2 regions of the Streptomyces sp. NBC_01474 genome follow, and region 2 is predicted to be linked to the other one. Evidence: riboswitches for the same ligand, from Rfam matches in the RefSeq annotation. Region 2 holds a riboswitch; the other holds the start of a gene.

The links. A riboswitch is a leader RNA that binds a small molecule or an ion and turns the genes downstream of it on or off. The one in region 2 is predicted to bind cobalamin.
Region 1: linked by a shared signal. The riboswitch ahead of OG758_RS40345 (HoxN/HupN/NixA family nickel/cobalt transporter) and the one ahead of OG758_RS07075 (ABC transporter substrate-binding protein) in region 2 are both predicted to bind cobalamin.

What each region holds. Positions count from the first base shown of each region.
Region 1 covers NZ_CP109449.1:8,826,135-8,830,079, reverse strand. The annotation lists gene OG758_RS40360 (GNAT family N-acetyltransferase) at 1-241, shown strand, start outside; gene OG758_RS40355 (inorganic diphosphatase) at 290-829, shown strand; gene OG758_RS40350 (ArsR/SmtB family transcription factor) at 855-1,217, opposite strand; cobalamin riboswitch at 1,307-1,530, shown strand; gene OG758_RS40345 (HoxN/HupN/NixA family nickel/cobalt transporter) at 1,560-2,654, shown strand; gene OG758_RS40340 (YoaK family protein) at 2,697-3,410, shown strand; gene OG758_RS40335 (hypothetical protein) at 3,502-3,945, shown strand, end outside.
Region 2 covers NZ_CP109449.1:1,481,224-1,485,168, reverse strand. The annotation lists gene metE (5-methyltetrahydropteroyltriglutamate--homocysteine S-methyltransferase) at 1-1,117, opposite strand, end outside; cobalamin riboswitch at 1,284-1,507, opposite strand; cobalamin riboswitch at 1,611-1,808, shown strand; gene OG758_RS07075 (ABC transporter substrate-binding protein) at 1,955-2,950, shown strand; gene OG758_RS07070 (FecCD family ABC transporter permease) at 2,947-3,945, shown strand, end outside.

The DNA of each region.
Region 1 (3,945 bases), 7.3 Mb from region 2:
GCCGGAGCTCGACCTGATGTTCGTCGCCGACGCGGCGCAGGGGCTCGGCATCGGGCGGCTGCTGGTCGCCCACATGAAGGACGAGGCGCGCGCCGCCGGTCTCACCTCGGTCCGCGTGGTCTCGCACCCGCCCGCCGAGGGCTTCTACCGCAGCACGGGAGCCGTCCGCACCGGCACGGCGGCCGCCGATCCGCCCGCCGTGATGTGGGACAGGCCCGAATTGGAGTTCCCGATCGGCTGACGCGCCGGTACTCCCGGGCGCACACTCGGGGTGGACGAGGAGGCCGGCTTGGACAACGAGGTCCGACACACCGACGCAGCCCACGGCACCGACGCGCTCCACGCGTTCGACGTCACCGTGGAGATCCCCCAAGGCTCCCGCAACAAGTACGAGATGGACCATTCCGTCGGCCGGATAAGGCTCGACCGGATGCTGTTCACCTCCACCCAGTACCCGGCGGACTACGGATACATCGTGGGCACCCTCGGGCGCGACGGCGATCCGCTCGACGCACTCGTCCTGGTGGGCGATCCGACGTTCCCCGGCTGCACCGTCGAATGCCGGGCGATCGGCATGTTCGTGATGCGGGACGAGAAGGGCATGGACGAGAAAGTCCTCTGCGTGCCCGCGCACGATCCGCGCCACACCTCCGTGCAGGACATCGAGGACATCCCCGAGTTCGACCGTCTGGAGATCACGCACTTCTTCGAGGTCTACAAGGACCTGGAGCCCGGCAAGTCGGTCGAGGGCTCGCACTGGGAGGGCCGCGACCTCACGTACGCGGAGATCGCCGCCGCGCGCCGCCGGGCCGCCGCCCGACGGGACTGAAACCGGCCATGACGGCGCGCACGTGTCAGTGCGCGCCGTCCGTCGCGCACTGCTCGAGCAGATCCGCGGTCGCCGCGTCGACGACGCGGTAGCGCACGATCCTGCCCTCCTTCTCCCCCTCGACCACGCCGGCCGCGCGCAGCAGCCGCAGCGCCTGCGAGACCGCCGGGTCATTCATGCCCGTGGCCACGGCGAGATCCGACACGGCCAGCGGCCCCGCCCGGTACAGCGCGAGCAGCAGCGCGAGGCGCCGGGGATCGGCGAGCAGGGAGAACCGGTCGGCCCAGGCACGGACATGCCCTGGCTCACCGATGGCGGCGATGGCCTCGCAGACCCGGTGGCCGTCGATCGTGCGGCGGTCGGCGCGCTCGGCAGGGACGAGATGCATGACGCCATCCTCGCAGCCGCCGATGTGATCTTGAATACCCGCGCACACCTATGCAGCTGTGCAGCCTTGCAGGCGTCGCCGACCGGCCTCTACTGTGGGCGGGCCGTGGCGCTCGGGAATTCGGTGACGGTCCCTCAAAGGACCCAGACCGAAGCGGCCCTCGCCACTGTGATCGGGCCCCGGGTCCCTCGGCAACGAGACGACTCGGGACGCCTCGCCCCACCACGCCACTGGCTGCCGCGCGCAGCTGGGAAGGCAGGGGCGGACGCGGACACCCGTCAGCCAGGAGACCGGCCACGGCATCTCACGAAGTGATTCCACGAGGTGTTGGAGCGTGACCGCATGACCCTGCCCGTAAAGCCCCCGGAGACCGGACGCGACGCGTTCCACTGGCGGCGCGAGGACACCGTCCGCACCGCCGGGCTCCTGGCGGTGATAGCCGCACTCCATGTCGTCGCGTTCGGCGTGCTGTTCCTGCTCGTCGTGCCGGAGCACTACGAGGTGGGGTCGAAGGCCTTCGGCATCGGCCTCGGCGTCACCGCGTACACCCTGGGCATGCGGCACGCGTTCGACGCGGACCACATCGCCGCGATCGACAACACGACCCGGAAGCTGATGGCCGACGGCAAGCGCCCGGTGTCGGTGGGGTTCTGGTTCGCGCTCGGCCACTCCAGCGTGGTGGTCGTGCTCGCCGCGCTGATCGCCGGGGGCACCCAGCTCGCCGGGCGGATCATGAACGAGGGCTCCGCCACCCATCAGACGCTCGGCGTCATGGGCACCACCATCTCCGGGTCCTTCCTCTACCTCATCGCGGCGCTCAACCTCGTCGCCCTGGTGGGGATCCTGCGGGTGTTCCGGGCGATGCGCGCGGGCTCGTACGACGAGGCGGAGCTCGAACAGCACCTGGATTCACGGGGGTTCATGAACCGGATCCTCGGCCGGTTCACCAAGTCCATCACCCGGCCTGGCCAGATGTACCCGCTCGGCTTCCTCTTCGGCCTCGGCTTCGACACGGCGACCGAGGTCACGCTGATGGTGATGGCGGGCAGCGGCGCGGCGGCCGGACTGCCCTGGTACGCGATCCTGTGCCTGCCGCTGCTGTTCGCCGCCGGAATGAGTCTGTTCGACACCCTGGACGGGACGTTCATGAACTTCGCGTACCAGTGGGCGTTCTCGAACCCCGTGCGCAAGGTGTTCTACAACCTGGCCATCACCGGCCTCTCGATCGCCGTCGCGTTCCTGATCGGCACCATCGAGCTCGTGGGGGTCCTGCACGACAAGCTCGACCTGCGGGACTCGGTGACCGGCTGGATAGCCGGGCTCGACCTGGACAACGTCGGGTTCATCATCGTGGGTCTGTTCGTCGTCGTCTGGGCGGTGGCCATCGGGTACTGGCGGCTCGCGAAGGTCGAGGAGCGGTGGGCCGTGCGGACCTGATCCGGCGGGCCGCCGGGACCGGGACTCCGTATGGTCGTGCGGGTGAGTGAAGCCAGCGTTCCACCGGCGGAGCCCGCGCCCGTACCACGCAGGTCCGCCCTCCCCGCGGCCCTCACGGTCCTCACGGTCGTGAGCGGCTTCGTCGACGCGGTCAGCTATCTGGGCCTCGGCCGCGTCTTCGCGGCGAACATGACCGGCAACGTCATCATCATCGGCTTCGCCGCGGCGGGCGCTCCCGGGTTCTCCGTCCTCGGGTCGGTCACCTCCCTCGGCGCGTTCCTCGCGGGGGCCGTGTGCGCCGGGCGGCTGACCGGAGTGTTCGCCGGGCGGGCGCGGGCGACCTGGGTGCGGTCGGTGTTCGTCACCGAGGCGGTCCTGCTCGCCGTGGCGACGGCCGTCGCGTTCGCGTGGCCGGGCGGGGCGACGTACACGCTCATCGCCGTCCTCGCATGGGCGATGGGGCTACGCAACGCGACCGTCCGCAAACTCGGGGTCCCGGACATGACCACGACGGTCCTCACGATGACGCTGACCGGGTTCGCCTCGGAGTCCTCGCTCGCGGGCGGCACCGCTCCGCGGACGGGGCGGCGGATCGCCTCCGTGGTGGCGATGCTCGCGGGCGCCACGCTCGGCGCTCTGCTCGTGCTGCACCACGGTCTCGGCTGGCCGCTCCTCGTCGGCACCCTGCTCGTGGCGGCCGCCGCGGCCGGATATCGCGAGCCGGCCTCCGACGCGGACGACATCCGATCGGCCTAACCCTGCGGGCGCCGTCCGCCCGGGCTCACTAGCGTCCTGACCAGGACCGCAGCTCCCTCTGCCGCTGCGGCACAGGGACCGGAGACGCCTCATGTTCTGCCCGATAGCCACCGTCATCACGACGACCGCCTGCCTCACCGCGCTCGCGCCCGGGACCGCAGCCGCACAGCACCCCGTCGCAGCGCCCGCCTCGCTGACCGCACCCGACGCGGTGGGCCGGGTCGGCTCGGTGGGCCGGACGGACCCCTTGAGCCCCTCCGACGACGGGCCTCTCGACCGGGGCTCGGACGACGGGACCCGTGACCGGGGCTCGGCGGACGGAACCCGTGACCGGGGCTCGGCGAACGGCGACTCCTACGCGGAGGCACGCCTGTCGCCGTCCACGACGGTGGGGGCCTCGTCCACCGCCGAGATCACGGTCTACTGCGCCGGCGGCGGGCGCGGCTCCATCACGGCCCGCTCCCAGGCCTTCGCCGCCGGCTCCGTCACGCTCCCCATGTTCGGCGGCGGAATCGGGCAGGACGGGCGCACCCAG
Region 2 (3,945 bases):
GTGCGAGGGTGGCGATCTCGGCGGTCTTCTGGCGGGCGAAGGCGAGCCAGCGCAGGATCTGAGGCTCGATGTCACGCTCGAGAGCCGTGTCGACGGGCACGTGCAGCAGCGAGCAGGAGGCCGCCACGTCGACCCGGTCGGCGAGGCCGAGCAGGGTGCCGAGCGTGGCCAGCGACTTCTCCAGGTCGTCGACCCAGATGTTGCGGCCGTTGACGACCCCCGCGACCAGGCGCTTGCCGGGCAGCCCGCCGACGGCGGCAAGGGCGTCCAGGTTGGCGGCGGCCCTCTCGGTGAAGTCGAGCGCGAGCCCCTCCACCGGCGCCCCGGCCAGGACGGGCAGGGCCTCGCCGAGCCGGTCGAAGTACGAGGCCACCAGCATCTTGGGCCGGTCGGTGAGGGCGCCGAGGTCGCGGTAGGCGCGCCCGGCGGCGTTCAGTTCGGCCGGCGTGCGGTCCTGGACGAGGGCGGGTTCGTCCAGCTGCACCCACTCCGCGCCCGCCTCGCGCAGATCGGCGAGGACTTCGGCGTAGACCGGCAGCAGACGGTCGAGCAGGGTCAGCGGCTCGAAGTCGGCGGCCACCCCGGGCGCGGGCTTGGCCAGCAGCAGATAGGTGACCGGGCCGACGAGCACGGGCCGGGCCTGCAGACCCAGGGCGAGGGCCTCCTTGAGCTCGGCGACCTGCTTGGTGGAGTCGGCCGTGAACACCGTCCCGGGGCCCAACTCCGGCACCAGGTAGTGATAGTTGGTGTCGAACCACTTCGTCATCTCCAGCGGTGCCACGTCCTGCGTGCCGCGCGCCATGGCGAAGTAGCCGTCCAGCGCGTCGGCCTCGACGGCGGAGCGGTGCCGCTCGGGGATCGCGCCGACCATGACGGTGGCGTCCAGGACGTGGTCGTAGAACGAGAAGTCACCGGTGGGGACTTCGCCGATGCCCGCGTCGGCCAGTTCGTGCCAGTTCGCGCGGCGCAGGCCGGCGGCGGTCGAGCGGAGGGTGTCGGCGCCGACACGGCCCTTCCAGTAGCCCTCGATCGCCTTCTTGAGTTCGCGGGCGGGGCCCTGGCGCGGGTAGCCGTGCACGGTGGCCCGTGCTGCCGCGGCTGAGGACTTGGTGGTCACGGAGATCTCCTTCGCGAGATGAATCCCTGAGATCCCGGAGACGGGGCGAGAGCGCGAAGGGTGACACGGACCGGACGGTGCGGGCGCGTACGGCAGGGCACGCGCGCCCGTTCGGTGTGTACGCCGACCCGCCCTCGAGGTCACCGGGATATCCGCGCACGAATGGTTCACGCACGGGCAACGGGCAGGTCTTCGGACTCGCGGGCACGTCCACCCGATGTCGGGCGGACACCTACTGGCCGTCGCTTCCCAGCCCGATCCATCGGGCCAGTGCGTGTGACGGCGGTCGTTCCAGCTCACCGCTGCGGGGCAGTCCCGGATTCCCACCGGGTTCCCTCTTACGACGCTCCCGTCTGGCGGACGGGGCGAACCAGCTGCACCGGTCACCCTACGCACGCGGGACGGTCCGGCGCGAGCCCGCCCCGCACCGCGGACACCGGGCGAGAAGGGGCCGCCGTCTGGATTCGGGTGCCGTGGTAGCTTTCCAAGGCCAGTCGAACTCATGCCCGTCTGCCCCGCATTGCGCGGACTTGGACAGGTATGTGTCAGGGAATCCGGTGCGAATCCGGAGCTGACGCGCAGCGGTGAGGGTGACGGGCGGAGCATCGGCCACTGGACCGCACGCGGCCCGGGAAGGCGCCCCGTCCGCGTGATCCCGAGTCCGAAGACCTGCTGGCAGCCTTCGCGGGCTCCGGTCGGGGCGGCGGGGGAGACCGTGCGACCGGGCTCCGCGCTTGAGCCCTCGACATCGAGGAAGTCCCTGTGCCCTTCGCGCACCCCGTCACACGCCGTGGCTCCGCCCGCCTCATACCCCGTGCCGCGCTCACTCTCGCCGGGATGCTCGTCCTGGCCGCCTGCGGCGGGAGCGGCGAATCCGCCCGCACGCCCGCGGCTCAGGAGAGCACCGCCGGCCATCCCGTCGTACTCGACAACTGCGGTACGCGGGTCGAGGTGAAAGCGGCGCCCGAGCGTGCCGTCTCTCTCGACCAGGGCTCGACCGAGATCATGCTCGCGCTCGGCCTCGGCGACCGCATGGCCGGCACGGGGACCTGGACGGACCCCGTGATGAAGGGACTGGAGAAGGAGAACGCGAAGGTCGAGCGGCTCGCCGACCGTTATCCGTCCTTCGAGAAGGTCCTGGACACCGAACCCGACTTCGTCGCCGCCTCGTTCGGCGCCACGCTGAGCAAGGGCGGAGTGGCGCCACGCGACCAGTTCGCGAAGCTGGGCGTACCGGCGTACCTCTCGCCCTCCGACTGTGTCGGCAAGGACAACAGCGGCGGCGGTGACGGCGCCCGCACCAAGACCCTCGGCATGCAGACCGTCTACGGCGAAATCCGCGACCTCGCCGCCGTCTTCGACGTACGCGAACGGGGCGAGCGGCTCGTCTCCGCACTCAAGGCCCGCGTGAAGAAGGCGACCAGCGGCATCGACGCCTCCCGGACGACCCTCCTGTACTGGTTCGCCAACTCCGACTCCCCCTACATGGCGGGCTGTTGCGGAGCGCCCGGCGTCATCACCCGTGAGGTGGGGGCGAAGAACGTCTTCGACGACACCCGCGACGAATGGCCCCAGATCAGCTGGGAAACGGTCGCCGACCGGGACCCGGATGTCCTCGTCATCGGCGATCTCACGCGCCGCTCGCAGACCGCCGAATCCGCCGCGAAGAAGATCGAGTTCCTCGAGTCCAACGCCGTGACCAAGAACATGACAGCCGTGAAGAAGAAGCGGTACGTGCTGCTCAGCGGGCAGGCCATGAACCCGACGATCCGAACGGTGGAGGGTGTGGAGCAAGTCGCCGCGAAACTGCGGGCGTTCGGCCTCGCCGGATGAGCGTGGAAGCGCCGGCCCCACCCCCCGGGGCGCCCCCTGAGGCGGTGCCGTCATCCGCCACCGGGAAGCGGCTTCATGCGGTGCGTGGCGTGCTCGCCTGGCCATCCGGTTTCGCGGTGCTCATCGTGTCCGTCGCCCTGGCCATCACCATCGGCCCGGCCGACATCGGGATGACCGATGTCTGGTCGGCCGTGGCCGCCCACCTCGGCCTGGGCGAACCGCAGTTGACCCCCATCCGCGACGGCATCGTGTGGAACCTGCGGCTGCCGCGCACGCTGCTGGCCGCCGTGTGCGGCGCGGGGCTCGCGGTGTGCGGCGCCGTGATGCAGTCGCTGCTGCGCAATCCGCTCGCCGACCCCTTCGTCCTGGGCGTCTCCTCCGGCGCCTCGACCGGCGCGGTCCTGGTCGTCGTACTCGGCGTCGGCGGCGGCGCCCTGTCGGTCTCGGGCGGCGCCTTCCTCGGCGCGGTCGTCTCCTTCGCGCTGGTACTGGTGCTCAGCCAGGCTCTCGGCGGCTCCACCGACCGTGTGGTGCTGTCCGGGGTGGCCGCCATGCAACTGTTCTCCGCGCTCACCTCCGTCGTCGTACTGACCGCGGCGGATGCCGAGACGACGCGCGGCGTCCTGTTCTGGCTGCTCGGCTCGCTCGGCGGGGCGGGCTGGACCGACGTCCGGATGTGCCTGACGCTGCTCGTGGCGGCGCTCGTGATCTGCGTCGCACACGCTCGTACGCTCGACGCCTTCGCGTTCGGGCAGGACGCCGCCGCGTCGCTCGGCGTGAACGTGGCCCGCACCCGCCTGGTCCTGCTGTGCACGACCGCCCTGCTCACGGCGGCGCTGGTCAGCTCGGCCGGCGCGATCGGCTTCGTCGGCCTGGTGCTGCCGCATGCGGCGCGGGCCCTGGCGGGTCCGGGGCACGCCCGGCTGCTGCCGGTGACGGCGCTGGCAGGCGCGGTCTTCCTCGTGTGGGTGGACACGCTCGCCCGCACCGTCCTC